Regions from separate parts of the Staphylococcus pseudoxylosus genome, predicted to be linked through region 4. Evidence: riboswitches for the same ligand, from Rfam matches in the RefSeq annotation. Region 4 holds a riboswitch; each other region holds the start of a gene.
What was found. Region 4 has a riboswitch for S-adenosylmethionine ahead of LG295_RS02040 (aminotransferase class I/II-fold pyridoxal phosphate-dependent enzyme). Riboswitches for the same ligand answer to the same signal wherever they lie in the genome.
Positions count from the first base shown of each region.

Region 1 (8,254 bases), 1.2 Mb from region 4:
CATTTTTGAAATTTGTTCTTTAGAATTTTGATCTACATTTTTAATGCACATATTTTCTAAGGTTGCTTTATGAGACAAGCTATAGGTTTGATGATGAATTAGTGTAACAGCGCCAATAAGTATATCCTGTTCAAAAGCGCCAAGAACGATACAATCTGTTGAGTCTGTGGATAGTAACTTGTGTAAATCTGTATCATTTAAGCATTTCTCGTTTTGTAATTTCCACGCTAATACTTCGAGTTCTTTATTAATGCCTTGCAGTAACAAGGATTTATAAATAGAAAAATCTTCAGTTGTTAAATAGCGAATTTGCGTCATTCAATGCCTCCTAACCTCTGCAAAGTATTTTTTATAATGGATGAATAGTTCTCGTTTACCAATTTAATTATAATATTAAAGGAAATAATTTATTTGAGCAATACCATCTTTAATTTTTTGCAAAAATATGTGGACATTTTCAATTCAGTATGTAAAAGAATAACTTTTTATAAACTTTAAAATACATCTTAATATATATTTTAAGTAAATAATAGAGATATGATAATTATGGTATAATATAGCAAGACGCATAAATGTGAATGGAGGCATAAATTGTGGGAGCTTTAATAACTATTATAGTTTCACTGGTAGTGCTAATCCTGATTTCTTTTGCAGTGTTGGTTGCTTACATCTTATTTCACAGTAAAGATGAAGGGAACAATTAATTAAACATTCATTAAGTATTAAAACATCTAGATTGCACACCAGGAATTAAAAGACAAAAAAATCCCCCCGAAAAGTTTCAATTAAGAATTTTTCGGGGGGAGTATATTAGTCAACAACTGCTACATTTAAGTCAACATCGATGTTGCCGCGTGTAGCTTTTGAGTATGGACAAAATTCGTGTGCATCTTGTAAATATTTCTCAGCTTCTTCTTGAGATAATACATTTTTGACTTTTGCATCAATTGAGACACTTAATTTAGGACTTTCAGCTTCTGGGTCATCTTCTAAACGTACTGTTAAAGTAACTTCTGGCTCAGCGCCTCTCACTTTGTTTTGTTTTAAGATTAAATCAAATGCGCCATTAAAACATGAAGCATAACCTGCTGCAAACAATTGCTCAGGGTTTGTACCTTTTTCAGCATCAGCTTGAGCTGGTGGTACAACTGCTACATCAATTGCTTTATCGTCAGTTTGAACGTGACCATTACGTCCGCCTGTATTTGTTGCTTTCGTTTCATAATTTACTGCCATTTTATGACCTCCTTAAAAACTTCTAATTCATGTTTACCCAAGAAAAATGTTTTAAATCATTTCACAGAGTAATTTATATGTTTTTTAATTGTATTATTTTTAGAAATTGTTATACAATAATTTAAATATTACTAATAAAAGGAAGTTTAAACATGGCCAAAGTTGATATAGCTGTTACAATTGCACCTAAACGCGAACTCGCACAACATACAATTGAGGATTTAAAACAATATCAAGACGCCATAGATATTATAGAACTAAGAATAGATCAGTGGTCAGATTTTGATGAAGCATCTGTAGCAAAAATTGCTGAAGATATATACAATCTAAACTTAAATAAAAAATTGTTAGTAACCTATCGAACAAAGAGTCAAGGAGGAGAAGGTCAATTAGCAAATGATAAATACTTGAATGTGCTAGAGACAATAATCCTATTAGATTATGTTGATATGATAGATATTGAATATGAAGAAGGGACGCCTATAGAAAAATATCAAACATTGATAGAATCAGCTCATCGTGAAAATCTAGAAGTTGTATTATCGCAACATAACTTTAAGAAAACACCTAAATTGGAAGTATTAAAACGTTTATATTATAAAATGCATCAACTTGAACCAGATTATTTAAAAGTAGCAGTTATGCCTCATGATAAACAAGATGTTCTAAATCTATTAAATGCAATGTCTGAGACTGCAGACACAGTTTCGCAACAAGTTGTTGGTATAGCGATGTCTAAGCTTGGATTAATTTCAAGAACTGCTCAGGGATTGTTTGGAGGCTCGGTTTCGTATGGCTGCTTAGACGATCCAAAAGCACCCGGTCAAATTCATGTTGAAAAATTAAAACAACAAATTAAATTATACGAGTAGTTTGAAAATAGTGGTCGCCTGATTTATAATTGAAAATAATTATCACTAACGAAAGGGCGATAATCAATGGAACTACAAGATGCAATTGCACATCGTAGAAGTATTAAAGTTTTTAAAAGAGATATGACTATAGATGATAACGCTCTATATCAAGCGATACAGCAAGCGACAGATGCTCCTAATCATGGCATGAGAGAGCCGTGGAGAGTGGTTCATATTGCTAAAGATCGCTTAGGTCCTATGAGTAAACAACTCTCAGAGGTTGCATTCCCTAACTTAGATAAAAAACAAGAAAATCATTATGATACTGTTACAAATCTTGGTGGCATGCTTGTCTTAATTCTAAAAAGAGATCCAAGACAACGAGAAGATTTAGAGAATCATATGGCATTTGGGGCTTTTGCTCAAAACTTAATGCTATTATTACATGAAGCGGGTATTGGTACATGTTGGAAATCACCGGCATATATATTCACCCCTGAAATAAGATCAATATTTAATGTGAAAGATGATGAACAACTTGTAGGTTTCTTGTATCTCACAGATTTACAGGATGAAATGCCACATAGAAAGCGTCATACGGATCAAGTGATAGAAAAGTTTTAAAGTGATTTTAGAATGGGCGTTCGAAATCAAAAGTAAAATTTGACTTCGAATGCCCATTCTTAATTTTTATAATGATGTACATAAATATTAAAAAGTTACGTTGGTATCTCTTGGAAATATGATTACGGCTAATTGGAGGACTTTATCTGAGTTAAAGTTGATGTTCATACATAAATCTCCCTAACTTAAAACTGATTGTCTGAGCTAAAGCTCAGGCATAAGAACCACTAACTCAATAAATTGAGAAGTGGCTCTATAAAGAAGTGGCTCTATAAAGCAGAGGTGCTTTAAAAATGCTACACTACAATGATTAGGGCTGGAACAATTCATTTGTCCCAGCCCATCAAAATGAGATGAAATATCTCATTTATTAATCGATTATTTAAATGTTTCAGCTAAAAATGCTTCTACTTGCTCTGGTGATTTCGCATTAGCTGAGTGTAAGTGAGCTAATTTTTCTCCGTTTTTAAATACTAGTAAGCTTGGTATACCCATCACATCGTTGTCGGCTGCAACGTCCTCAAGTTCGTCACGATTAACTGTAAACCAGTCGTAATCATTGTATTTTTCTTGGATAGGGTCAATCCACATATCCATTGCTTTACAGTCAGGACACCAGCCAGCTTCGAATTTTACAATAACAGGGTTATCACTCTGTACAGTTTCTTTAAATGCATCATTTGTATTAATAGGTTTCATAATTTTCTCCTTTTTAAAAATATAATTAAGCTTATTATAACGAAAAATTTAAAGTTATAAAAAAAATTAGCTTATTTATTAGAGCGTTTTGGCAATAAATTTGATATATTAATGTTAACTAGTTATAGGAGGTACAGAATAATGATAAAATTTTACCAATATCCTAATTGTACTACTTGTAAAAAAGCGGCGAAATTTTTACAAGACTACGGTGTGAGCTTTGAACCAATCGATATAGTGCAGCATACGCCCACTAAAAACGAGTTTAAAGAAATTTTAGAGATGACAGATATCGATATAAATAAACTCTTTAATACGCACGGCGCTAAATATCGTGAATTAGGTCTTAAAGACAAAATGAGTGACCTTACTGATGATGAAAAGTTAGATTTATTATCAACAAATGGTATGTTGGTCAAAAGACCATTAGCTATTTCTGGGGACAAAGTTACAGTTGGTTTTAAAGAAGATCAATATAAAGCAACATGGTTATCTTAATTCCTCTCATGGAAATAGAGCAATCTCTGTAAGTTAAAATGATAAGTTGTGTTTGTAAACGCTTCATCTATTGTTGTGAAAACATTATAATAATATTAATATACTAAGAAATAGTTGATTGTATGGTATGCATATGGCATCATTAATATGTAAAATCATTTAGGAGGGGATTCTTGTGGCAGTACCGAGTGAATTAAAATATTCTAAAGAACATGAATGGGTAAAAGTTGAAGGTAATACAGTAACAATTGGTATCACTGAATATGCTCAAGGTGAACTTGGCGATATCGTATTCGTTGAATTACCAGAAGTTGATGACGAAATTAATGAAGGCGACACTTTTGGTAGTGTTGAATCCGTAAAAACAGTTTCAGAACTATATGCACCTGTATCAGGTAAAGTAGTTGAATCTAACGATGAGTTAGAAGATAGCCCAGAATTCGTAAATGAATCACCATACGAAAAAGCTTGGATGGTTAAAGTTGAACTAAGTGACGAAAGTCAATTAGATGAATTATTAACAGCTGAGCAATATTCAGAAATGATTGGCGAATAATATAACACTGAACTCCATGATATAACTGTCTTGGAGTTTTTTCATATCATTGAGGACTATTGGAGCGTTAGTAATTTTATAAGTCTAACGAGTTCACCTCAACTTTGAAAAATGATAAATTATGTTTGTAATAATAAGAAATATTTAAACTATGTAAATTATGTTTATTGTCACCAAGGATTGTGAAGAACTAAGTAGAAAAGATTTACTATCAACATTTAGAGGGTGGATGTCATGACGATACTGAACCAAGTAATTGTTGTCGAAGGAAAGTCAGACAAGAAGCGTGTCAAACAAGTGATTGATCAACCTATAGAAATTATCTGCACGAATGGTACAATGGGTGTAGATAAATTAGATGAAATGATCGATACTTTATATGACAAACAAGTGTATATTCTTGTGGATTCGGATGATGAAGGTGAAAGAATACGAAAATGGTTCAAACGCTATTTAAGTGAAAGTAGACATATAAGAGTAGATAAACAATATTGTGAAGTTGCTCGTTGTCCTAAACCATATTTATCTAGAGTACTAGAAAAACATGGCTTTATAGTAAAGGATGAGGAAAAGGTGGCGAAAGCAAGATTGGATTATATAGCTGAGAGGGTAAGTTTATTAACATGAATGTAACAAGTGAACAACGTGTTGACGTCAATAAATATATAAACGAAGATAAGTATCTTATCTTTGGCTACACACCAACATGTGGAACATGTAAGGTTTCTGAACGAATGCTAGATATTGCTAATGATATTTTGCAATTACCTACAATAAAAATGGACTTAAATTTTCATCCTGATTTTAGCCAATCATATGAAATTCAATCTGTACCAGTTTTATTAGTAATGTCAAAAGGTGAAGAGCAAAAAAGAATTTATGCATTTCAATCGGTGCCTTATTTGTTAGAAAATTTGAAATAGTTATTGACGAAATATTAGTACAATGGTAGGATTAAAAATAATTAAATAATGAAACTCTTATCACGAGAGGTGGAGGGATGTGCCCTATGAAGCCCGGCAACCGTCTTTAATAGAAATGGTGCCAATTCACATAAAGTTTTAAAACTTTAGAAGATGAGAGAAGCGATTTTGCTTTCTCTATACTTCGGTGAACATAGAGGAAGCATTTTTTAATTGAAGGATTAGCAACACAAGGAGGAAACAGAATGATTGAGTTAAATCAAATAGTCAAAAAGTACAAAACGAAAAAACAGGACGTACTGGCTGTAGATCATGTTGATTTAAGTATTCAATCAGGCTCGATTTTTGGAGTAGTTGGTTTTTCAGGTGCGGGGAAAAGTACTTTAATTAGACTTCTAAATAACCTCGAACAACCGACTTCAGGAGACGTCATTATCGATGGAGATACAATTGGTAAGCTATCAAAATCACAGTTAAGAAAAAAGCGTCAAAAAGTGAGCATGATATTTCAACATTTTAATTTACTATGGTCTCGTACTGTATTAAATAATATTACATTTCCATTGGAAATAGCGGGCGTGCCTCGCCGTGAAGCAAAACAACGGGCAAAAGAATTAGTAGAACTTGTTGGGCTGAAAGGTAGAGAAAGTGCATATCCTTCAGAGCTATCAGGCGGTCAAAAACAACGTGTCGGCATTGCGCGAGCGTTAGCAAACGAACCAACTGTATTGCTTTGTGATGAAGCGACAAGTGCATTGGATCCTCAAACAACAGATGAAATTTTAGAATTATTATTGAAAATTAAAGAAGAAAGAAATTTAACAATCGTGATTATTACGCATGAAATGCATGTTATTAGACGCATATGTGATGAAGTGGCTGTTATGGAAAACGGTCGTGTGATTGAACAAGGTCAAGTTTCCACAGTCTTTGAAAATCCACAACATGCAGTTACAAAACGTTTTGTTAAAGATGATTTAAATGATGATTTTGATGAATCTATTAGTGACTTAGTCTCACTTAATAAAGATGATTATGTTGTACGTTTGAATTTCACAGGGAATAATGCCACGGAACCTCTCGTGTCGTACATAACAAAAACGCATAATATCGATGTGAACATATTAGAAGCTAATATTAAACATACAAAAGATGGTTCGCTTGGATTCTTAGTGATTCAATTGAGCGATGTAAATTCAGAAAAATTCGAAAAGTTCAAAAGTGATTTAGAAGCACAACATGTGTCAGTGGAGGTGTTAAGACATGGGTAATTCATTGAGTGACATCCTCCGCGAGATGTTTACAATGCCAAACGTCAGCTGGGACGAAGTTTGGTTAGCGACATACGAAACAATTTATATGACAGTTATTTCGACAATTTTTGCCTTTATATTAGGCTTAATATTAGGTGTATTGCTCTTTTTATCAGCAAAAAGTAAATCACCTATAGCGAGGGTTTTCTATACGGTTGTTTCATTTATAGTTAACTTGTTTAGAGCGATACCATTTATTATTTTAATCTTATTATTAATTCCATTTACAAGTTTAGTATTAGGCACGATTAGTGGTCCAACTGGAGCATTACCAGCTTTAATTATTAGTGCGGCTCCATTCTATGCCAGACTTGTAGAAATTGCATTTAAAGAGATTGATAAAGGTGTTATTGAAGCGGCTTGGTCAATGGGTGCTACTACTTGGACTGTAGTCAAAAAAGTACTTTTACCTGAAGCGATGCCAGCGTTAATTTCAGGTATTACTGTTACAGCGATTGCTTTAGTAGGTTCTACTGCAGTGGCCGGTGTTATTGGTGCCGGTGGTTTAGGTAACCTAGCTTATTTAACAGGTTTCACTAGAAATCAAAATGACGTTATTTTTGTTTCAACAATTTTAATCCTTATTATAGTGTTCATCATTCAATTTATTGGTGATTGGGCTACTAATAAAATTGATAAGAGATAATCTTAAAAAGGGGGACTTTTTATATGAAAAAATTATTTAGTTTAGCTTCTGTAATTATATTAGCGCTTGTTTTAGCAGCTTGTGGGAATAGTGGAGGTAGTGAAGATAAAAAAATTACAGTAGGTGCTTCTCCAGCCCCTCACGCTGAAATTTTAGAAAAAGCCAAGCCATTATTAAAAGATAAAGGCTATGATTTAAAAATTAAAACAATCAACGATTATACAACACCGAATAAATTATTAGATAAAGGTGAATTAGACGCAAACTTTTTCCAACATACACCTTATTTAAAAACTGAGAAAAAAGATAAAGGATATAAAGTAGAATCAGCAGGTAATGTTCATTTAGAACCAATGGCTGTTTATTCTAAAAAGTATAAGAGTCTAAAAGATTTACCAAAAGGTGCCACAGTTTATGTTTCTAATAATCCAGCTGAAGAAGGCCGTTTCTTAAAATTCTTCCAAGATGCAGGATTAATTAAAATAAAAGATGGCGTGAAGATTGAAGATGCTAAATTTGATGATATCGTAGAAAACAAAAAAGATATCAAATTTAATAATAAACAATCTGCAGAATACTTACCGAAAATTTATCAAAATGAAGATGCGGATGCTGTCATTATCAACTCTAATTTTGCAATCGATCAAAAATTAAGTCCTAAAGATGATTCTATTGTATTAGAGAAAGCTAAAGACAATCCTTATGCCAATTTAATTGCTGTTAAAGAAGGACATAAAGATGATAAAAAAATCAAAGCATTGATGGAAGTATTACAATCTAAAGAAATTAAAGATGAAATCAATAAAAAATATGATGGTGCCGTAGTACCAGCTAAATAATAGCGAAATATTTATTATCCTCTTTAGCGTAATGGCTAAAGGGGATTTTTGTATGAACTTTGTCAA
Region 1 is NZ_CP085024.1:2,155,344-2,163,597, reverse strand. It holds gene LG295_RS10340 (GNAT family N-acetyltransferase) at 1-318, opposite strand, end outside; gene LG295_RS10335 (organic hydroperoxide resistance protein) at 811-1,236, opposite strand; gene aroD (type I 3-dehydroquinate dehydratase) at 1,389-2,108, shown strand; gene LG295_RS10325 (nitroreductase) at 2,175-2,714, shown strand; gene LG295_RS10320 (thioredoxin family protein) at 3,093-3,413, opposite strand; gene LG295_RS10315 (arsenate reductase family protein) at 3,555-3,911, shown strand; gene gcvH (glycine cleavage system protein GcvH) at 4,087-4,467, shown strand; gene LG295_RS10305 (toprim domain-containing protein) at 4,702-5,094, shown strand; gene LG295_RS10300 (thioredoxin family protein) at 5,091-5,390, shown strand; SAM riboswitch class I at 5,445-5,550, shown strand; gene LG295_RS10295 (methionine ABC transporter ATP-binding protein) at 5,636-6,661, shown strand; gene LG295_RS10290 (methionine ABC transporter permease) at 6,654-7,349, shown strand; gene LG295_RS10285 (MetQ/NlpA family ABC transporter substrate-binding protein) at 7,373-8,188, shown strand.
Region 1: linked by a shared signal. The riboswitch ahead of LG295_RS10295 (methionine ABC transporter ATP-binding protein) and the one ahead of LG295_RS02040 (aminotransferase class I/II-fold pyridoxal phosphate-dependent enzyme) in region 4 are both predicted to bind S-adenosylmethionine.

Region 2 (8,254 bases), 440 kb from region 4:
GAAATTAATTGTAAGTAATCAATAACAACCATATCTAATCCGTGCTCTTGTTTTAAACGACGGCATTTAGAACGAATGTCTGTAATCCGAATACCTGGTGTGTCATCGATAAATATCTTAGTACGGGACAGTTTGCCGACTGCTATAGTAAATCTATTCCAGTCTTCTTCAGTCATCATACCAGTTCTCAGGCGGTTTGAGTCCACGTTTCCTGAACTACAAATCATACGTGTTGCAAGTTGATCTGCACCCATCTCTAGCGAGAATATACCTACTGAAAAATGATCTTCATGTGTTGCAACTTTTTGCGCAATATTAAGTGCGAAGGCAGTCTTACCTACCGAAGGACGTGCTGCTAAAATGATTAAATCATTACGGTTAAACCCTGCTGTCATCTGGTCTAAATCTCTGTAGCCCGTTGGAATACCTGGAGTTTGACCACTGTTTTGATCTAATAGTTCTGCATTCTCATATACTTCACCAAGTACATCTCGAATATCCTTAAATCCATCACTTTCACGTGAGGATGATAATTCTAATATACGACGTTCAGCGTCGTTAAGTATCGTATCTAGTTCCAGCTCATCATTATAACCATCATTCGCAATACTATCTGCAGTTTGTATTAATTTACGTTTAGTTGCATGCTTAAAAACAATCTCAGTATAGTATTGGATATTACGTGTTGTCGGCACATTACTTGATAATTCTGCAAGATATTGAGGACCACCCGCTTCATTCAATCGACCCTCTTGTGTCAACTGATCCATAATGGTTACCACATCAATATCTCTATTATCTTCATTGAGGTTCATCATTGCTCTAAAGATGTGTTGATGTGCACCTCTATAAAATGACTCAGGAAGCAATACTTCCTGAGTTGTGTTGATTAATTCTGGATCTATGATAATGGCACCTAAGACAGACTGTTCAGCCTCATTACTGTGTGGCATTTGATTTTGTTCATACATTCCATCCATTGTGATTACACCTCATATCTCAATCCACTATTATTGTTCAACTGTGTGTACACGGATTGTACCTTCAACTTCTTTATCTAGTTTAACTGGTACGTTAGTGTAACCTAATGCATGGATACCGTTTGGTAAATCCATTTTACGTTTATCAATTTTAATGTTGTGTTGTTCTTGTAATGCTTGCGTGATTTGTTTCGTACTTACTGAACCAAACAATTTACCACCTTCGCCTGTTTTAGCAGACACTTCGACTTCAATTTCACTTAATTGTGCTTTTAATTGTTTAGCATCTTCAATTTCTTGTTGACGCTCTGCTTCAGCAGCTTTATTTTTTTGTTCTAATTGTTTTAAATTACCAGGCGTTGCTTCTATTGCATAATTTTTCTTTAATAAGAAGTTATTTGCATAACCTACTGGTACGTCTTTAACCTCACCTTTTTTACCTTTACCTTTTACATCTTGTGTGAATATTACTTTCATGCATTTTCACTCCTACTCATTTGTTCTGTTATAGCTTGTTGTAATTGTTCTATTGCTTCATCCACTGTTACATCTTTTAACTGTGTGGCTGCATTAGTTAAATGACCACCACCGCCAAGTGCTTCCATTGTTAATTGCACATTGACAGCACCAAGTGAGCGGGCAGACATACCTATTACATTTTCTTCTCTTCTTGCAATTACGTACGAAGCCTCTACACCATCTAAACTTAACAGTTCATCGGCAGCTTGTGCAACTGTAACAGGATGATAAATTTTATCATTCGAACCGTGTGCAATAGCCACACCATTTTCTTGTAATTTTACTGTTTGAATCAACTCGGTACGATTGATATACGTATCAAGATCGTCTTTCAAGAAATGTTGTGTCAATATTGTATCTGCACCGTGTGCACGTAAGTAACTTGCAGCATCGAAGGTTCTAGAACCTGTTCGTAGCGTAAAGTTACGCGTATCTACAATAATACCTGCAAACATTACTGTCGATTCTAAACGCGTTAATCGTTGTTCTGTCGGTTGATACTCAAGTAGTTCTGTCACAAGTTCTGCAGTTGAACTTGCATATGGTTCCATATAAACAAGCAATGGACTCGAAATAAAGCTTTCTCCACGTCTATGATGGTCAATAACCACTTTACGGTTAGCTTTATTTAAAATGTTCTCATCGATAACCATTTCAGGTTTATGCGTATCTACAATGACTAATGTTGTCTTAGATGTCATAATATCCCATGCTTCATCCGATGTGATAAAACGGTCTTTTAATTCTGGTTTTTCATTTACTGCATCCATAACACGTCGTAATGTTGGATCAATGTCAGAATCATTTAAGACGATATACGCATCTAGGTTATTCATCATTGCAAAACGTGACACACCAATTGCACCACCGATGGCATCTAAGTCAGGGCGTTTATGTCCCATGATGATAACTTTGTCGCCTTCCATCAGAATATCTTTAAGCGCATGTGATATAACACGTGCTCTAACACGTGTACGTTTTTCCATTGGGTCAGTCTTACCGCCATAGAAACGTACATTGCCGTTCATATGCTTGATAGCAACCTGGTCACCACCACGTCCTAGTGCTAAGTCTAGGCCTGATTGTGATAGTTCCCCTAAATCTATTAAATCTTCAGATCCTTCACCGACACCGATACTTAAAGTTAGTTGTGCACGGTAACCGACACTCTTTTCACGCAACTGACTTAAAATACTAAAGTTTGTTGCTTCTATGTTGTTTAATATATCTTGATTTAAATAAGCAACAAATTGATCTGAGCTGTAACGTTTGAAATAAATGTTATGCTCACTAGCCCATCTACTAATCACACGTGTAACCATCGAGTTAATCTCTGATTTTTGTGTGTCATTCATATTTTGCGTAATCTCGTCATAATTATCTAAGAACAATGTAGCAATAATCGGTTTAGAGTCTTCATATAGCTTATTTGTCTGTACTTCTTCAGTAATATCAAAGAAATACAATACATGTTCTTTTTCAGAATAACGTACGCGATAGTGGTACTCATTTTCAGAAATCTCAACTTCTTGTGTTTTTTCTAATTGCTTTAAGATATTAGGATATACTTCATTAACTGGATCGGAAATTACATTACGCGTTAAGCGTTCCGACATAAATTTGTTCATCCACTCTATGTTTTCATTTTCATCTAAGATAATCATACCGATTGGCAAATTTTTAATTGCGATATTATTGCCTGCCGAAATATGGCCACTTAGATTATCAACATAGCTATCTAGTTTCTGTAAAGCTCGTCTTACCATTATTGCTGTCCCTACAATAATAATCACTAATACAACTGTCGCTATGCCTGCAATGAGCTGGTTAAAAACAAACCAAACTACGACAAGTGCAATTGCTGTGAACGCCATAATAATAAATGGTAAAACTAACGCTTTTTTAGTGGATTGACGGTTCATTCTTCCACCTCAAATCATTTTTTAATGATACTTTTTAAGTTAATACACAAATCTATAACACCCAGGAGACTCACAATATGTGTTAGTGGCATTAAAGCTGTCCCTATAACCATGAATAACACAGAAAGTGCGGTTGGCATTGATTTTGCCTTTCCGAAAAAGTGAATAACACTTAAGCCCTGAATATACATACATAATGATAACACAATTTCAAAGTTTAAAACGATACTTTGGAAAGTCCCTGGTTGGCTCGAAAACATAACACAAATTAAGACGATAATATACATCCATAATAGTGAACGCTTCATTTGCCAAGCATATAACGGTTTAAATATTGGTGTAGCGATTTTGAACTTACGTAAAATTGGAAAAGTAATAATTAAATTGATTAAAATAAGTAGAAATACTGTAATAATGACATAACTTGGTAACTGAACTGACATCTGGCGGAAGCCTTCTTCCAGCATTTGCTTATATTCTGCAGTTCCCGCAATTCCAGAAACAACGTTATGCATGTAATCTTTCACTGGTTTTATCAAAACTGTAGAACTTGGTATTTTATCAAACGTTTGTAGTCCCATAAACGCAATTAACGAGAACATACTAATATATGTAGTTGTTATATAAAGTATGCGTTCTTTAGATGTACGTTCTTTTAATAATTGGCCAATAACAAAACTCACTAAGAGTATGATGACCATAGTGCTCAACACAAATATATTACCTAGTAACGTTGTTAATACCACTGTAATGACTGCTGTTAAACCAAATGATTCAATAGACTTATGCCATAAGATAATACCTGGAATTGTTGCAAAGATACCTAACACCAGGCCTAACGGAGGTAATATATGTAAAGCTAAAGCCACTACGATTAGCGTTAGTATACTAAGCACAGTTACTTTAGGATATATTTTTGAAAACAATTTCGCCACTCCCATACTATTTTTGACTATAACTATTATTTTAACCTCTTTAAAACTTTTATACAATTATTGGCAATCCAAATACAGAAGATAACGATATACTATACTTTCCATAATTATAAACGTATAAATAACTGAACTAATCAACACTTCATGGTATTACATTTTTAATGCTACTACTTTTAGTTTCATTTTATGCCACCACAACTTAAATAATTGTACAAAAAAAGGATGTACTATATATATGTCAGTCTACCCTCCCCTATCGAAAGTAGTCATATAGCTTCATCCTAAAAATTAATATAATAGAGTCGTTAAATCATTTTCTTTTGATTTTATATACTTTTAAAAAGTGATATAGATTAGGCGCCCAGTCATTAAAATTCAGTAAGAAACCATCATGACCTACGTTATCTGGTACAAAGAAATGTTTGTGATATTTAAAACGATTTCCCACGGCACGTACTAAGTCATCTGGATATAACAAATCATCTGTAAAGCCCATTGTCATTACTTTAGTGTCTAGGTTACTAAAAACTTCATCTACATCATTGCGTCCTCTATCTACGTCATGACTATCTAAGACGTCTAGGAGTGTTAAATAGCATAAAGAATCAAAATGATTCATAAATTTATTACCTTGATGTTTTTGATAGGTTACAACTTGATCTGGTGAGAAACGTTTATCATAACTTTTAGACGAACGGTATGTTAAAAAACCTAACTGCCTTGCGATACTCATACCCTCTTTATGGTCTAAATGAATAGCCTGTCTCGCTATCTCATTAAACGCACGACTATAGGATGATGTTTTATCTGTAGCTGCGAGAATCACTGCTTTTTCAACATCAAATTTACGATTATATAATAATTCTATTGCTTGCATGCCACCTAACGAACCACCGATTAATATGTTAATCCTTTCGAAACCTAATGTTTCAATTCCTAATTCTATAGCACGTACGATATCTCTTAACGTAAGTGTCTCAGGAAAGTTTGGATCTGTTAATGCAGAACTTGAACCATAAGGGCTTCCAATAACATTAAATGTCAAAAACTGGTAATCATTAATAGGCATATAACCACCGTCAATAATCCCTCTCCACCATCCAGGGTTTTCATTTGTACCATACGTTAAGTGATTACCTGTTAAAGCATGACAAACCACCACAAGTGGTTGCCCTTTTAAACCTACATGTTCATAACGTAGTTTTAAGTTTGAGATGAATTCACCTGACTCCGTTGTGAATGGTCCTAGTTCCAGTGTATCAACCGTATAATTCGTCATGTTTTACCTCCTACTTAGTAAAAAAACTCCTCACTCATAAAATAAGTAAGAAGTTAAAAGTTCTTATCATTCGAGTGTATCGATGGTATTAGCACCGTACTTTATAAGCCGGTTGCTGAAGCGTCTACGGGCCAAGTCCCTCAGCTTCTCGAAATAAGATTTGATTTTAATTGTATTAAAGATAAGCTCATTAATTCAGATAAAATTAAAGTGTTAATGTAATCTGAAATATCTTAATTTTCTAATTGTTTATAGTTTAACGGATAATATAACTTACTTCAATAGGATTGTTTAAAATACCCAACGTAACACTGCCATAATGATAATGCCACTAAGTATAGTGATTGTTAAGCTACGTGATATCACAGCAATAATAATAGTTGGGAGCATCGTTATTAAGAACGGCCCGTTAATGCTATAACCCATCACACCTTCTTGTTGCTCTATTAATCCATCGATGATTAATGCAGTGAATAATGTAATTGGTATAAATGATAGCCATTTAATAACACGTTCAGATAATTTTATTTTAGTTATCAAGATAAAGGGAATAATTCGTGTAAGCCACGTTACCACACCACATAACACGATAATTGTTAACACATGTATCGTCGTTGTCATCGTTCCATCACCACTCCAATCAACGCTGCAATAGTCGAAGCTAATATGATAGCTAAATATGAAGGCATAAACAAGCTTAAACTAAGCATCATTACAATCACACATATAATCAATACAAAATATATGTTTATCTTCGAGCGTCTAATCGACTCAAATTGTGAGACAGCTAAGAATATAAACATAGCGGTAATTGCAAAATCTAATCCTAGTGCTTCTGGTTGATGTATGTATTTACCAAAGACTGCACCAATCATACATGCAAATGTCCAAAAGACATATGCCGTTATATTTAATCCATGCAACCAACGATCATTTATCTTCTCACCTTTTAAATGTGGTGTAATAGCTACACCGAATGTTTCGTCTGTTACTAATGTAGAAAGACCAATCCTATTTAATAAACTATAGTTTTTATAACTTGGCGCAAGCGTCATGCTTAATAAAAACATTCTTGAATTCACAATGAATGTCGTCAATATAATTGCCGATATGGGCGTGCCAGAAATAACAAGTGCACAAATAATAAACTGTGCAGCGCCGGCATACACTAACAAACAAAGTAAAATAATTTCCAACATACTAAATCCCGATGCCACTGCAACAATTCCAAAAGACAGGCCAACACCAGCATAACCTAACAAAGTAGGAATACATGCTTTTACACCTTGTTTAAAAGTAACATGCGCCTCATTGTCCATTTTTCCACCCTCTCACCTCAAACGCTAAAAACAGTAAATCTATTCTAATATAATATCATAAAAATAATCAATAGTTTTAGAGGTAGGTTTGTGTGACGTAAGTCTAACGTTCGTCTTAAAAAGTTGTGAATAAAGCTATATAGATATTTCAGAATTTTGTGTTATTTATTAGACATCCCTTAAAAATTCCAGTTACTTCAATCAAATCAACTATTTTAATAGCGCATATTTTATGTATTTCTTACACCAACTTTTACACCTCCCCTACCCTCTCCTCTACATATAAAAAAGTGCGTAGCTAATACTTTAACTACGCACTTTAAATATTTTATTTAATAGGACGGATGACTGTTTTACCACCCATATATGGCACTAATGCTTCTGGTATTGTTACAGAACCATCTTCATTTTGATAATTTTCAACTATTGCAGCAAACGTACGTCCAACTGCTAATCCACTACCATTAAGTGTATGTGCTAATTCTGGTTTAGCATTTTTATCCCGTTTAAAACGAATATTTGAACGACGTGCTTGGAAATCAGTAATATTTGAACAAGAACTTATTTCTTTATATTCATTATAGCTTGGCAACCAAACTTCTAAATCATAAGTTTTACTTGAGCCAAAACCAATATCACCTGTACATAAAATAACACGACGGTATGGTAAGCCTAATTCTTCTAAAATTGCTTCTGCATGTTCAGTCATTTCATCTAAAGCCTGCCAAGAATCTTCTGGTTTTTCAAAACGAACCATTTCAACTTTATCGAATTGATGCAAACGAATAAGACCTCTAGTATCACGACCAGCTGAGCCCGCTTCACTACGATAGCATGCTGATTGAGCAGTGAATTTAGCTGGTAATTCATCCGGTCCGATAATTTCATTACGGTAATAATTTGTCAACGGTACCTCTGCAGTAGGTATAGTATATAATCCTTCTTTTTCAACTTTAAACAAGTCTTCTTCAAACTTAGGTAATTGTCCAGTACCATACATTGAATCAGCGTTAACTAATTGTGGTACCATCATTTCTGTATAACCATGTTGTGTTGTATGTTTCGTAATCATATAGTTCATTAATGCTCTTTCTAATTGTGCGCCCTCCCCTGTTAAGAAGACGAATCTAGCTCCAGATACTTTAGCTGCACGTTCAAAATTAACCATTTTTAATTCTTCTACTAAATCCCAATGTGCTTTTTCTTCAAAATCAAATGTTCTTGGTGTACCCCAACGTTTAACTTCTACGTTATCTTCATCTGTAGCACCTTCAGGCACATCATCCTGAATAATATTTGG
Region 2 is NZ_CP085024.1:12,861-21,114, reverse strand. It holds gene dnaB (replicative DNA helicase) at 1-980, opposite strand, end outside; gene rplI (50S ribosomal protein L9) at 1,011-1,457, opposite strand; gene LG295_RS00070 (DHH family phosphoesterase) at 1,454-3,421, opposite strand; gene LG295_RS00065 (DUF2232 domain-containing protein) at 3,436-4,362, opposite strand; gene LG295_RS00060 (alpha/beta fold hydrolase family protein) at 4,667-5,635, opposite strand; SAM riboswitch class I at 5,696-5,795, opposite strand; gene LG295_RS00055 (AzlD domain-containing protein) at 5,927-6,256, opposite strand; gene LG295_RS00050 (AzlC family ABC transporter permease) at 6,253-6,954, opposite strand; gene serS (serine--tRNA ligase) at 7,283-8,254, opposite strand, start outside.
Region 2: linked by a shared signal. The riboswitch ahead of LG295_RS00060 (alpha/beta fold hydrolase family protein) and the one ahead of LG295_RS02040 (aminotransferase class I/II-fold pyridoxal phosphate-dependent enzyme) in region 4 are both predicted to bind S-adenosylmethionine.

Region 3 (8,254 bases), 750 kb from region 4:
TACTATATAAATATAAATTGCATTAGTTTTTTGTAAATTTATGGTATTATTGTTAAATGAATTGCATTAGGAGGTACAAATGGCACGTTCAAAACTTTACTTTTATTTATCTACTTTATTGGTTATTATTAGTTTTTATTTTAATACAAGAAACCCTCTATTAAATATGCATTTTAATTCGATGATAAAATTAATATTTGTTTGTAGTATTATAAATGCTATCATTTTAATAATTTCCATTATCTTTGCTGATAAATCAATCAAACATCTACATGAAGAATCAGATTGGATACGAAAAGCAAGTAAGATATTACCATACGTTATTTTAATCGTAATTGTTATTCATATTCTTGCTTCTCTATCAACATTTGGCATAATATTCTAATTAAGGGGCTAGGACAACAATTGATGTCTTAGCCTCTGTTATTATGGTTAAAGTGAACCTTTGATTTAATAATGTTATGCATATGTCTATACAATTCGGACAATTATAAATACATTCTAAATCTCTAGTTATATTTGATATTATAAAACAATAATTAAGCTTTAATAGCGATAACCATGTTGCTAAAACTTACACTGATTTTAAGAAAGGAAGCATGCCAACAATGCAATATTTATATATTTTTGTCGGAGGCGCTGTCGGTGCACTACTGAGATATTTTTTTTCATTTATGAGCGTTAATTCTACAATTCCTACTGGTACATTTATCGCTAATATTTTAGGCGCTTTTTTAATGGGGTTTCTAGGGACGCTAACTTTACAATATTACAAGAATAATCCACTTTTAAAAAAAGGCATTACTACAGGTTTATTGGGTGCAATGACTACCTTTTCTACATTCCAATTTGAACTTATACATTTATTCGAGCAGCAAGCTTATTTAGCTGTTACAATTTACGCAATCAGTAGTTATGTTTTAGGAATTTGTTTATGCTATATTGGCGTTAGATTGGGGGCGCGTATCTCATGATTAACTGTTTATTAATCATGTTAGGTGGTGGCATAGGTGCAGTCATCCGTGGTTTTATTACTAATTTTTGTAATCGCAAATTCAGTAGTATATTACCAGTTGCAACACCTTTCGTTAATATAGTTGGTAGCTTTATCATTGGTTTTCTATTAGGCTCGTCACTTAAGTTAGATTGGATTGACCCCTTTGTAATCGTTGGTATTTTAGGCGGTCTTACTACCTTTTCTACTTTATCATCTGAACTCGTCGAACTATTAATGACTAAAAAGAAAATCATTTATTTCATTAGTTATTCTGTACTACAATACGGCGTTTCCTTTTTAGCCTGTTTGTTAGGTTACATACTTTAACGAAAAACCTAAAAAGTGCATTATAAAAAGCCACAAAAACAATTTAATGTTTTTGTGGCTTTTTATGTCATGTACATTGTCCATACTTATTAATGACAATTTCATTAGTCTTGTCATACTATATCATAAACTCAACTAAATCAAAGTTAACGAGTATATATCATTAACTCATTAATTTAATTATTAACACTTAAGTAATCATACTATTTTATATAATTCTTTAATGACCACTGTATTTTGCAGGATCTGGTCCAATTCTACGATCTTCATTAAGGTTATCTAATTTTTCTATTTGTTCAGCTGTTAATGCGAAATCAAATACATTAATATTCTCTTCTATTCTAGACGGAGTAACCGATTTTGGAATTACTACAACACCATGTTCAATATTCCATCTAATGATTACTTGAGCAGGTGATTTCCCTACTTCCTTTGCAACTGCGTTTACTGTTTTATCTTCTAAAATTTGTGCATTCATTAATGGTGACCATGACTCCATATGAATATTTTGAACTTCCAGATATCTATTTAAAGAAGATTGTAATAGATATGGATGGAATTCTACTTGATTTATTACTGGTTTAATTGAAACTTGTGCTAATAATGCTTCTAAATGTTCAATATTAAAGTTACTTACACCAATATTTTTCACTTTATCATTTTTATAAAGGTCTTCCATACCCTGCCAAGTATCAATCATCAGTGCTTCATCAGTTCCAGGCCAGTGCATTAGATATAAATCTAAATAGTCTAAACCTAATTTGTTTAAACTTGTTTCATATGCATTAGCGACATTTTGTCGACCGTAGTCATCAAGCCATAATTTAGAAGTAATGAATAGGTCACTTCTTTTTAATCCTGTTGAAGCTAATCCTTCAGCAATACCTTGACCTACTTTATCTTCATTTTCATAAATCATTGCTGTGTCAATATGTGTATAGCCGTTTTCAATCGCATGTTTTACTGATGCTGCACATTCATCATTATTCTCCACGCGAAATGTGCCCAATCCAACAATCGGCATTTCATTCCCATTGTAAAATGTAATATTTTCCAAGTTAAAATCCCCTTTTTATTTTGTTATTTATTATACTAATCAATATTCCCAAATATATAAATAAAAATGCCTATATGTTTACAATTCATTCTTATTTTTGAAATTCTTTATAGCATATGTCATCAATCACCTATTTAATTTATAGTTAAATTAAATAGTCAGGCTGTATCAGATTATATTTTTAAAATTTTATAGTCCAAAAAAACTGTCAACAAAAGTCTAAATACTTTTGTTGACAGTTTATACTACATAGCATGATTTATTCTCAAAATATGAAATTTATTTCTTTAGTTAAATGATTCAATTTCATCCATAACACGTTGTAAATCTTCAACGTTATATTGAATGCGACCATGGAAGACGAATTTATTGAAGAATTCATCCAATTGTTCTGGACCAACTAACACTTTGGTATTTGAACTTTGCGCATAGTTTGAAATTGTTACATCACCCTCATTTTTAGGATTGAAATATAAAATGGTAGTTGGTGTGAATTTTAAATTCAATTCAGTTTGAATATCACCCGCTAGTTTCTCAATATCATTCAAATGAGTCGTATAATTAACAAAAGATAATGAGTTTTCATCTTCGTTTTGATCTAATACAAGTGTTTGTGGTTCTTGTCTATCAAGATCCAACGCATTAAAAACTTGCTCCATTGTTGGTTGTTCTTTAAATTGTGCAGCACTCACGCCATTGTATACGTGACCTTTTAATAATTGTGAGTCAATTATATATAAACCAGTACGCGTAAGTACTAAATGACTAATACGCTGTACATCATTAAATTCATTCTTAGGTAAAAATATATTAGCCATAATGTGCATATCTTCTGGACGAATTCTTTTCTCATTTACTAATCTTTCTCGAATACCAATAAGTCTCATATCAGTTACATATTCACTTTGATTTTTAGAGAATAATTTCAATGCATCAATTTCTCTATTTTTCGAATTAACTGTAGCATTATATTCTTCTTTTTGCTTTGTTACTGTTTTTTTATTTTCTATTCTTTCTTTTTCTAGTTCTTCTTCATGCTCATCGCTTAGTTTTTGTTCTCTGGTTTTGTATTGTTCTTCTACCTTTTGTTGTGCTTTCTTCTTACTTTTCAAAGCAATGATAAATAAAATGAAACAAATTACTGCTACAACAATTGCCACAATTAAACCAATCTCTAATGGTCCAAATGAATTCATAACAAAAAACGCTCCTTTATGTGTTCAGTAACTTAATTATAATAGATAAACGTATAGCATTCGAGAGTAAAGTTAAAAAACTTTTGTTCTAGTTAAGCTTTAACTGTATCTTTTAATAAATTAATTTTATCTAACTTTTCCCATGGTAATAATACGTCTGTACGACCAAAATGGCCATATGCAGCAGTTTGTTTATAAATAGGGTGTTTCAAGTCTAACATTTTAATAATTCCAGCTGGTCTTAAATCAAAATGTTGTCTAACTGCCTCAACCAATTCATTTTCTTTAACTTTTCCTGTACCAAATGTATCTATAGAAATAGAAACAGGCTCAGCTACACCAATCGCATATGCAAGTTGTACTTCACATTTGTCTGCTAATTCAGCAGCAACGATATTTTTTGCTACATAGCGTGCAGCATAAGCAGCAGAACGGTCAACTTTAGTTGGGTCTTTACCACTAAAGCATCCCCCACCATGACGTGCATAACCACCATACGTATCAACAATTATTTTACGTCCAGTAAGCCCTGCATCACCTTGTGGTCCACCTATAACGAAACGACCAGTAGGATTGATATAAAATTTAGTGTTCTCATCTAAAAGTGCTTCTGGCACTGTTGGATAAATAACATGTTCTTTAATATCATCTTGAATTTGTGCTAATTCGATATCTTCAGCATGTTGTGTTGACACGACAATCGTATCAATGCGATGTGGTTGATCTTGCTCATCATATTCCACAGTTACTTGTACTTTACCATCAGGACGTAAGTAATTTAATATTTCATCTTTACGTACATCTGATAAGCGTTTCGCAAGTTGATGCGATAAGAAGATTGGTAAAGGCATGTATGTATCCGTTTCATTCGTAGCATAACCGAACATCAAACCTTGATCTCCCGCTCCTGTAGCTTCGATTTCTTCTTCTGATGCGTCTTCACGATACTCTAATGCTGTATCGACACCTTGAGCGATATCTGGTGACTGTTCATCAATTGCCGTTAATACTGCCATTGTCTGGCTATCATAACCGTATTTAGCACGCGTGTAGCCTATCTCTTTGATTGTTTCTCTAACCACTTTCGGAATATCAACATATGTTGTTGTTGATATTTCTCCTGAAATTAACGCCATGCCAGTAGTCACTGTCGTTTCACAAGCAACACGTGCGTTTGGGTCATCTTTCAATATTTCATCCAATATAGCATCAGATACTTGATCCGCTATTTTATCTGGATGCCCTTCTGTTACTGATTCTGAAGTGAATAATCTTCTATTGTAAGTCATAATTTGCTCCTTTAGTTTTAAATTACGAAAATTCTCTCTCTGTTGAGCTCATTAAAAAAGCCTTCTACACTATCAATAAATAGAGAGAAGGCCCTTATACGTCCATTCGCTCTTATCGTTCAGACGATATTTGTCTGCAAACGGTTTGGCACCTTTCTTCGTATTAAGAAGAGGTTGCTGGGCTTCATTGGGTCCATGTCCCTCCGCCACTCAGGATAAGAGAATCCGTTAAGTCCTATAGTACAGAATCAACGATATAATGTCAATTTTACATTTATTAATATTTATTTAAAATTCCTTTTAAATTGGTATGGACTATTGATATATATGTGTTATACTCTGTAATTGTAAAGGCTTACAATAACTAAATAGCGTTGGAGGGATTAGTATGGCTGTAGATACATACACTTATACAAACAAAATTGAAAGTATTTTAGACAAAAAATCTTCATTATTTCAATTATCTACAACACAGTTGTATAACAAGATTTTAGATAATGATGAAGGCGAACTTACCGAATTAGGTGCAATTAACGCTAGAACAGGTAAATATACAGGTCGTTCACCAAAAGATAAGTTTATTGTAAATGAGCCATCTTATAGAGATGATATTGACTGGGGAAATGTTAACCAACCGATTGAGGAAGAAACATTTTTAAATTTATATGATAAGGTTCTAAACTATTTAGACAAAAAAGATGAACTATATGTATTCAATGGTTATGCTGGTAGTGATCACGACTCACAATTGAAATTAACTGTTGTAAATGAATTAGCGTGGCATAATCTATTTGCTCAAAATATGTTTATACGCCCTAATTCAAAAGAAGAAGCACAAGAAATCAAACCAAACTTCACAATTATTTCAGCACCGCATTTTAAAGCCGATCCAGAAATTGACGGCACAAACTCAGAAACATTTATCATCACATCATTCAAACATAAAGTGATCCTCATTGGTGGGACTGAGTATGCTGGTGAAATGAAAAAAGGTATTTTCTCCGTAATGAACTATTTACTACCTAAAGATAACATTATGAGCATGCATTGTTCAGCTAACGTTGGAGACAAAGGTGACGTTGCTTTATTCTTCGGCCTTTCTGGTACTGGTAAAACGACACTATCCGCTGACCCAACACGTAAACTTATTGGCGATGACGAACATGGTTGGAATGAAAATGGTATTTTCAACATTGAAGGTGGTTGTTACGCTAAAGCAATTAACCTTTCTTATAAAAAAGAACCTCAAATTTATGACGCTATTAAATATGGTACTATTTTAGAAAATGTTATCGTTGACGAAGATGGTGACGTTGACTTCGATAATAATCAATACACAGAAAATACGCGTGCAGCTTACCCAATCAACCACATTGAAAATATTGTAACGCCATCTAAAGCAGCTCACCCTAATACAATTATTTTCTTAACTGCAGATGCTTTCGGTGTTCTACCACCTATTTCAAAACTATCCAAAGATCAAGCAATGTATCATTTCTTGAGTGGATTCACTGCTAAATTAGCTGGTACAGAACGTGGTATAACTGAGCCAGAACCTTCATTCTCTACATGTTTCGGTTCACCTTTCTTACCTCTAAACGCTAAAGTTTATGCTGATTTATTAGGTAACTTAATCGATCAACACGATGTAGATGTTTATCTTGTAAACACTGGTTGGACTGGTGGTAAATATGGCATAGGACGTCGTATAAGCCTAAGTTACACAAGACAAATGGTGAATCAAGCAATTACAGGGCAATTAAGAGATGCAGAATATATTAAAGATGATATGTTCGGTTTAGATATTCCAGTTGAAGTTGAGGATGTCCCTCAAACACTATTGAATCCTATTAATGCTTGGAGTAAGCCAGAAGCGTATAGAGAGCAAGCTCAAGATTTAATTAACCGTTTCAATCATAACTTCGAAAAATTCGGTGTAGAAGTTGATGATTTAGCAGCACGTGGCGGGTTCAAATAATATCTGTTAATTAATATCATATAAAAGAGAGAATTAGGTAATAGAAACTAATTCTCTCTTTTAATTTACTCTATTATATTTTATTCTCTTCGACATCTATCATCCACTGTTTAATTTCACATAGTGTTTGTTTTAGAGCAAATGGTCTCGGTACATGACCTTCTAACATTTGATAAAATGTACGATAAGTTGTTCCCTTTTCCTCTAATTGTTGTGCTAAATAATAGGCATGATGAATACCTACTTGTTTATCTTTTCCACCATGAACAATAAATATGGGCGGGCTTGACTTAGTAATTTGAGCTAATGCATCTCGTTGCTGATAGGCAACAGCTTGCTTTTTAGGATGACCAATCATGCGTTTCAGCATGCCTCTTAAGTCGACGCGTTCTTCATACATTAAGTATATATCAGATACTCCACCCCAGATAATATAACTTGAGATTGGTAAATCTTGAAATGTGAGTAAACCCTGAAGTCCACCTCTGGAAAATCCAACCATATGAATGGCAGCATAAGGGTATTTTTGATGCAGTAAACGTATAGCAACCGTGACATCATTTAAATCCGCTCCATAAAATTCATCTTTCCCCTCACTACCATTATTCCCTCTATAATATGGACCAAAAACTAAAGTGTTTGTATTTGCAAATTGCATCATTCTAGCTGCTCGTACTTTACCTACTTGGCCTTTACCACCTCGTAGATAAATCACAATTCGTTTTACATCTTCTTTCGGTGTCATTATTAAGCCTCGAACTTTTAAGTTATCAACACAATATGTGACTTCTTCAAATACATGATGTAAGGTTTCAATAGGCATACGCTTTCTATTTATAAAATCCAAGTGATATCACTCTCTCTAAACAGTGTAAAATCGCATCGTCCTTCAACAAATAACTTTTTTTACTCTCTGGAATCTCAGCTATATTTTTATAAAATAAAGGGCCATTTGTTTCTAAATAATCATCTTGATCGCTTATCTCAGATACATTCACCATAAATACATCTTTTGTGAAACATAAACCATTCGTACGTTGTACTTCATATTGCGCAATATACTCACATTGCGCTATCATTGCTCCGGTTTCTTCAAATAATTCCCGCGCAACAGCTACTTCACTTGTTTCTCCGTCTTCTTTTTTACCGCCTGGGAATTCAACGCCACGTAATTTATGGTTTGTAAATAGCAACTGATTTTTATATTTCGGAATAATAAGTACATGATTTCCGTCAGCAATATCTTCTTTATCTTTATATGATAAATATACGTTGTCATTATCTTTATCTTTAAACTTCATATACATCACTCTTCCCCTTATTATGTTAAACTAACTATGCTAAAGCTAAGTTATTTGTTGGAGGCAAAATTTATGAAAACTATATTTCTTGGACTCATTCATATTTATC
Region 3 is NZ_CP085024.1:1,201,869-1,210,122, reverse strand. It holds gene LG295_RS05845 (hypothetical protein) at 80-385, shown strand; gene crcB (fluoride efflux transporter CrcB) at 609-974, shown strand; gene LG295_RS05835 (CrcB family protein) at 971-1,324, shown strand; gene LG295_RS05830 (aldo/keto reductase) at 1,545-2,381, opposite strand; gene LG295_RS05825 (nuclease-related domain-containing protein) at 2,669-3,577, opposite strand; gene metK (methionine adenosyltransferase) at 3,670-4,866, opposite strand; SAM riboswitch class I at 4,976-5,088, opposite strand; gene pckA (phosphoenolpyruvate carboxykinase (ATP)) at 5,255-6,844, shown strand; gene LG295_RS05810 (S9 family peptidase) at 6,918-7,691, opposite strand; gene ytkD (RNA deprotection pyrophosphohydrolase) at 7,675-8,151, opposite strand; gene yidD (membrane protein insertion efficiency factor YidD) at 8,218-8,254, shown strand, end outside.
Region 3: linked by a shared signal. The riboswitch ahead of metK (methionine adenosyltransferase) and the one ahead of LG295_RS02040 (aminotransferase class I/II-fold pyridoxal phosphate-dependent enzyme) in region 4 are both predicted to bind S-adenosylmethionine.

Region 4 (8,254 bases):
GGTGATTAATATGGCAACTGAAACAATTAAAGTAGAAGGTATGAGTTGTGAGCACTGCAAACATGCAGTAGAAAGTGCATTAACAAATTTAGATGGTGTATCAACAGCTAATGTTAATCTTGAAGAAGGTAATGTTAAAGTTGATTTTGATGATAACAAAGTCACAACACCAAACATGCACGAAGCAATAGAAGATCAAGGTTATGACGTAAAATAATATATTAAAAACACGTCAAATATAAGTATCATCGATAACACGACTGAATAAGATTTATTAGCCATATTCTCAAAATAAAATGGCTAGCACATATATAATGTCTCGGTTTCCACTCAGTGTGATAGCAGTTGCTGACTCGATTGAAAAAGCTTGTCTAAAAGCTTTTTCAACTCTTGTCATCACTGCCAGGGGTAGGACAATGAAATTCTTTTTGAAAAAATTAGGTTTCTGTCCTGCCCCTTTTATTTAATATTTTACATTTTAAATATACATCATTGCTTCTTTATTAATTCACACGTAGTTTAGTGTCACCAGTCTCAATAACATCAATTGTCGCATCTAAAGCATCGACAATGAGGTTTTCAACGGCAGCATCTGTATAAAAAGCAATATGAGGTGAAACAATAACATCTTGTCGTTCGATTAATTGCTTTAATACTTCATCCTTTAATTCAGAATGTCGTTGATCACTTGGAAACAATCCCTTTTCCCCTTCATATGTATCAAGTGCTGCTCCTTTTAAAACACCATTATCCAGTGCGTGTATTAGCGCACTCGTTTTTACAATGGCACCTCTTGCACAATTGATAAATACTGATCCTGGTTTAAATTCATTAAACAGTGCATCATCAAATAAATAATCACTATCCTTACTTGCAGGGATATGAACCGTAACAATATCCGCTTCTTGCACAGCTTCATTTATGCTATTAGCATACGTTAAAAATGACTTATAGCTTTCATTAGGGGCAATATCATAAGCAATAACTTCAGCTCCAAAGCCTTGTGCAAATATCTTAGCAACAATTGAACCGATACGACCAGTCCCTATAACAGCAACTTTCAAGTCTTTAATAGAGCGTGATAAGATAGCTGGTTGCCATCTAAAATCATATGAAGCTGTTTTTTGTTGAATATCATTATAGTTTCTGACCAAATTAAGTGCTTGTGACACCGTATATTCAGCAATAGAATGCGGTGAATAAGATGGCACATTAGAAATAATCAAATCATATTTTTGAGCTAAATCAAAATCATATATGTCAAAACCAGCACTTCGTTGCGCAATTTGCTTAATTCCAAATTCATGTAACTTGCGGTATACATCTTCACCAAAAGGAATTTGCTGTGATATCGAAACACCATCAAAACCTTTTGTACGATCGACGGTTTCTGACGAAAGTAATGCTTCATCTAAATCGACAGTCACATTATGCTTTGTTGACCATGCTTTAATATAAGGTATATCTTCTTCTCTTACTCCAAAAATTTTAATACTTGTCATAAGTTAATCACTCCGATCATATTGATTCTATTCATAAAGGTGCTTAAGCGATTGTATCCTTTCTGCAGCTTCTAGTAACGATGCATCATCTAAAGCTAAAGAAATACGTACATAATGTTTGCCATGTTCTCCAAATGGTATACCTGGCGCAACAAGAATTGACTGTTCTTGTAATAAATAATCAACAAAACTTTCTCCATCAAAGTTTTTAGGTGTCCGTAACCATAAGAAAATACCACCTTTCATTGGCTCAAAAGGTATATTTGCTTGTTGTAATTTAGCTTCAAACTCATCTCTACGACGTTTAAATGTTAAATTTTGTTCGTCTAGAAAATCATCATAGTTATTCAAAGCGTATGTTGCTGCGTCTTGCAATGCACCAAACATACCTGCGTGCGTATGTGATTGATATTTCTTTAATGCTTGTATGATGTCTTTGTTTCCAACAGCAAAGCCAACTCGAAATCCTGACATATTATAGCCTTTTGATAATGAAAATATTTCTATTGCTAAGTCTTTTGCTCCTTCTGCTTGCAATATACTAGGATTTTTAGCATCAAAGCCAAAGGCACTATACGCAAAATCATGAACAATCTTTGTTTTTGTTCCTTTAAAACGCTCAACCGCTTCCTCAAATATTGATTTTGTAGCAACTGAACCTGTCGGGTTATTTGGATAAGTCAAATAAACTAAACGTGTATTGAGTAATGTTTTTTTGCTTATTTTGTCCCACTGAGGCAAATAATAAGGCGGCTCTAAAACGAGCGGTTGTGGTTGTGCATCAGCAAGTAACACCCCCGCTTTATAATCCGTATATCCTGGATCTGGTAGTAACACATTTTCTCCTGGATTAACGATACATGTAGGTAAACCAACAAGACCATTTTTAGTGCCATATAAAATACATACTTCATCTTCTTTATCTAATGCAACTTGAAATTGTCTCTGATAAAAATCTACTATTGCTTGCTTAAATGAGTCTTTACCATGGAAAGCAACATACTTTTGATTATCAGGCTGACGCAGCGCATCAGCAAAACAGTCAATAATTCCTTTGGGCGTTTCACCATCAGGAATACCTACAGCCATATTAATTAAAGGTAAAGGACCATGTTCTACTTTCTGTCCCATTGTTTTTGCAAAATAACTATCTGGTATTTGTGCCAATCTATCTGAAATTGCCATAAAAGTCCTCCTATTAAAAAAACTATATGCCGACCTGTGTGGCATATAGTTACACATGTCACCTATCTTTCAAGCATTCATGCTTGTTGGAAGTAGCACAGTACTTTTATATCAAAGTCTGTTGCTGAAGCTTCATAAGGCCAAATCCCTCAGCTTCTCTGGATAAGTTTATTTTAAATTACTATTAATTTTATCAGAATATTCACGCTTGTCAATCTACTCTCGAAACAAAAATGTGACATCAAAATCTCATAGAATAATAAGATCTCGATGTCACTCACATTAAAACATCAAATAAAATAATAAAACCCGGAACATAAACGTCCCGGGTTGTTCAATCTAAGATAACTAAATATTTCTATTTAGTTATTTAGATCCTACCACCATCCATTAGAAGCACGGAAAGCCATAGCTGCTTCCATTGAACCGTAACGGCTTTTACCGTAATTAATCATACCTTTAGTTTGGCTTGCTACTGAACCAGTTCCCCATGATTCTTTAGTTTGACCTAAACCTCTGTAACCAGCTGGGTTAACAGCATTTGGGTTACCACTTGATTCAGGCATTACAATTGAATTCCACATAGCTTCTGTCCCACCTGCAGCTATGAATTGAGCTTTAACTGATCCACCAGTTGATGCAGCTGATGTTTGAGCAGCTTTGTAAGTTTTAGTTGCAGTACTTGTTTGAGCAGTTTGAACACTTGTGTTTGAAGAAGCTTTAGGCGCTTCAACTGCTGCTACTGGAGTATTGCTTGATTGTTTTTGAGCACTTACTTCACTAGCTGAAGTTTCGTTAGTATTTGTAGTTGCTTGAGTAGTTACATCTTGTACTGTGTTAGAAGTTGCACTTTGAGCACCTGTAGCTGTGTAATTCCATGACCAAGATTGACCATTTGAAGTGAATGTATATTCATTTCCACCTAAAACGAAGTTATAGTTATACGCGCCAGCGTGTAATGGTTTTTGGTTTAATTTTTCAGGATTGTTTTGAGCTAAATCAGCTAAATGCGCTTTGTCGATATTTTCTTCTGAAGCGTGAGCTTGATTGTGGTCTGCTGTTGTTGCATATCCTGTTACACCTAATGCTACTGCTAATGATGATGCTAAAACTGTTTTCTTCATAATTAAAAAATCCTCCAATTAAAATCTTTTTAAGTAAAATTATATTTTCGTTAAATTATTTATCGTATGTGCTGAAATCGATTAATTTTTATGTTTTATTTTTTCGCCACAAATAATATAACACATATTTCGCCTATTTATATTACACTTTCATAACAAAACGTTACAAAAGAAAAGATACTTTGTAACATTGAAATACTACTGTTTTGTTTTGTAATGCATAATTCTTTCGTTGTTTTCAAAATATATTGTGCATAGTACTGTTATATTAATCTTTATACGTTTATCATCGAACACGCTCACATAGTCTGAATTATTACAGCAAATCTTTTTGTTACACAACTGTAAAATAATAAATGAACAAAAAAATTATATTTTGGAGTAAAACTTGCAATTTTTTTTGTCTAAAATCAAAAAAGACCACTGTTTTGTGGCCTTTTAATATACTTTATTATTTTATTCAACATTCAAAACATTACATTATATTACAAAAATAACTATACATTTTAAACATTATATATCATTTTACGCTAAGAATTTGAAAATTTCTCTATCATATAATTTCAATGTTTTCATATAAAATGTATTGATCAAATACCCCATTACAAATGGAACTACAAAAAACGCAATAAATACATATATTAAGTTTAATAATATTGAATGTTCCATAAATCTAAACGCACTTATTGGCCCAACAAGCCCAATAATTCCAAAACCTGCTGATTCTTTTGTTCCACCAATTCCTATGAGTGCACCAACAAAACCAGTGATTAGTGCATTTGAGAAAATTGGTAGTAAAATAATAGGATGTCTTACCATATTAGGTATCATCATTTTCACACCCCCTAAAAAGATTGTCAGAGGTACACCTGCTCTATTTACTTTTAACGTGCCTGCAACTAATGCACCTTCACATGCCACAATTCCAAGTGAAGCAGAACCAGCCGCTAAACCGCTAATACCTATAGCTAAAGCAGTTGCTACAGTTGATATAGGTGAAATAATTATAAAACTAAATACTAATGCAATAAGCATAGACATCAATACTGGTTGCAATTCTGTAAATGTATTAACTAAATTACCAATACCAGTTGTAATCATTTGGACATATGGTAATATAAGCACGCCAATAAAGCTGGCTATCACACCGACAATAGTCGGCAAAATAATTAACGTTAAACTACCAAATCTTTCTCCAACGACTAATATTAAAAAAACAGCAATTGCTGCAGTGATCATTGTGTTAATAAGATCTCCAACACCTACAAGCATCCAAGCACCATCTTTAAATTGCGCTGCGCCACTGCCTACAAAAGCAGAACTCGCCACAACAGCCGTTGCTAAAGGTGATAAACTGAATCGCATTGCTATAAGTGCACCAACTAATAACGGTACAGTAAATTGAATACTTTCTACTATTTGTAACAATGTTTGAAAAATCTGGTACTTAGGCGCGAAAAGTTTGAATAGTTCTCCTAAAATAGCATTAGGTATTAACCCTGCTACTATGGCAATCGCTACACCAGATAGTACATTATATAAAAATTGTTTGGGACTTACTTTAATCATAGAAGTTCCTCCTAAGCTGAAATAAATACTAATATATCATATTTTCTTAATTTTCAGAATATTGTTCCTGTATTTTTCTCAAATATTTTTATATTAAATTAACAACTAAAATTGAATAGCCACAATCAAAATATTACAACATAAAAAAGTAGATAACCGAAATCTCAATATTAAATCCGATTTCGGCTACCTACTTCAATATATAATTAACACGTTTTTATAATATACAGGATTGTTTTAGCATAACGCTATATTTATTCTAATGTTATCAGTTCAAGGAAACGTTAATAACACAAATTTTCAATTTTACTGTTTCATTAAATTTGCTGTTAGTACAAGCCCTTGAGATGCCGTTTCAAAAAATTCCAATTTTTTTAATTGGCTCTCCTTAGGCAATCTTTTTTCAAATTGTTCCCATATCCATATAGCAATATTTTCAGCAGTTGTATTCATTTCAGGTAATGTGTCATTTACCAACTGACCATCTAAATACGGTTCAATTTCTTTTTGGTATAATTTATCTACTTCATTGAAATCTAATGCCAATCCATATTCATCTATATCTGATAAAATTTCAATATTAAATTGATATGGTTGATTTTCTAGGTCTTTATGCACAGTATTTGTAAAATAAATTCGATTATCACAAGTGAATTCATAATAATTCTTTATCAAAACTTGGCCATTACGATATTTAAACTGCCCAGGTGGTTGAATATGATCAAATTTAGTCATTACGCTCACTCCCATCGTCATTTTTATTAATATACCCTTTTATATAACAAGTACATACTGATTCATCAATGTTTTTTATTCAATCTTTAAAGGTAAAGATAAAACTAATTAGGTAAACATTGGAGGAGATTTTTTACATGGCGATATACATTCAAAGAATTTATGAAGACAAACAGCAAGAAGGTTTACGAATACTCGTAGATCGCGTATGGCCAAGAGGTATAGCTAAGGACGATGCGAATTTAGATCATTGGATAAAAGAAGTTGCGCCAACTTCTGAATTAAGAAAATGGTTTAACCATGATCCCAAGTTATATGCTGCTTTTAAAGAAAAGTACGAGAAAGAACTTCGCGAAAATATTAACCAAAAACAAGCATTTGAAGCATTGCAGAATAAAGTTTCTGAGACTGATAAGGATACCATTTTATTATTTGCTGCTAAAGATCAAAAACATAACCAAGCTGTTGTACTTCAAGCATTATTACAGTAAACAACTATAATTAACATAAACAAACGTAAAACTACCGCTTATCCTATTAGCACTTTAGGATAAACGGTAGTTTTTTATAATGATGTTATCATATACACTCTAGTTATTTTAGTTCATATAGGCTTTTCTCACCATCTGGTAATTTTCCAACAAAATCTTTAGGATCTTCTGCAGAGTCATTACCGATACCACCATTCATTCTCTGAAAATGAAGGTGAGACCCGGTCGTTTGTTCTCCCGTATTACCAGAAAGTGCAATTACATCTCCCGCTTGTACATTGTCTCCTACTTTAACTTTAAATTGATTTAAATGCATATACCATTGGTGATACTGTCCGTTCGTTTCAGCTATTTGCACTACTTTGCCACCTAAGTCATTCTCAAATGTGCGAGTAACCTTGCCATCTGTTGCGGCTTTAACCGGTGTATCTTCAGGCAAATCATAATCTATCCCATAATGTTTCCCATCAAAACCGCTAAACTCATATTTACCAAAATTTTCTGTTTCTCTGCTCCGATCAAAAAAATCTGTATAAGATGTCGATTGCTCATTTGTATAATTTTGGTTACTGTTTTCTGAAAAATTTTCATTTATACTTTTTTGTATATAATCCATATTCGTCATCAAGAAAATAAATGGAACGATTATAATGATTAATAGCACAATTGTTTTTAACGTATTTTTCACTAAATGAATCACCTTTTAATATAGTTATTATTAGTTCATAAGTATACTTTTTATAGTTCCAAAAAACTAATAATCCGCTTAAAAAGCACCTCATACTTTAGTTTGACATAAAAATTTAGGCAGGGAAGTGCAATTTCTTATTTCCACTTCCACATATAACTCAAAGCTACGTAATTATTATTTCACATGGTATTGTACCGCGACCAAATGCTGTACATACAATCCCCATTTAAGTCTTTAGTATTTATATCTATACTTAAAAGTTAAGTTATTGGTCATCACTATAACTTTTAAGTATGTCCTCCATTAATATCCATACGCGTTCAACATCTACAGCAGTCGCAAAATAAGCATTTTTTTCATTATTTGTAACGTTATTTAAATCGACAGCCATCGTTCCATAGGTAAGCGCACTTTGATGTTCGATATCAATATGTGTTTGTTGCATTGTAAATAAATCGGGCTCCAACAAATACAAAATTGTACAAGCATCATGTATAGGGCCACCATCCATATTAAAGTGTGTTTTGTATGTAGATTTAAAGAATTCTAAAAGTTCTACCACAAATTTTGTAATTTGATTATCTATTGCTTTAAATCTGTTGATAATGGCGTCGTTTGCCAGTACTTGATGTGTTACATCTAAGCCAAACACGTTGATAGGAACGCCACAATCAAATACACGTTTTGCCGCTTCAGCATCAACCCAAATATTAAATTCCGCAGTAGGTGTCCAATTTCCGAAAGTCCCCCCACCCATAATCGTGATAGAATCTATATATTGTGTAATACTCGGCTCTTTAATTAAAGCTGTTGCAATATTCGTCAAGGGGCCTGTAGCCACTAGTGTTACAGGTGCCTCACTATGTTTTAGTGTTTCAATTATTACATCAGCGGCGTGACTTTGCGTTGGTTTTAACGAAGGTACTTCTGGTAATTTCGGACCGTCTAATCCACTAT
Region 4 is NZ_CP085024.1:455,840-464,093, reverse strand. It holds gene copZ (copper chaperone CopZ) at 11-217, shown strand; gene LG295_RS02045 (D-lactate dehydrogenase) at 504-1,502, opposite strand; gene LG295_RS02040 (aminotransferase class I/II-fold pyridoxal phosphate-dependent enzyme) at 1,530-2,687, opposite strand; SAM riboswitch class I at 2,747-2,856, opposite strand; gene LG295_RS02035 (transglycosylase) at 3,065-3,811, opposite strand; gene LG295_RS02030 (PTS sugar transporter subunit IIC) at 4,337-5,380, opposite strand; gene LG295_RS02025 (6-carboxytetrahydropterin synthase) at 5,687-6,115, opposite strand; gene LG295_RS02020 (DUF488 domain-containing protein) at 6,253-6,606, shown strand; gene LG295_RS02015 (M23 family metallopeptidase) at 6,710-7,231, opposite strand; gene LG295_RS02010 (nucleoside hydrolase) at 7,563-8,254, opposite strand, start outside.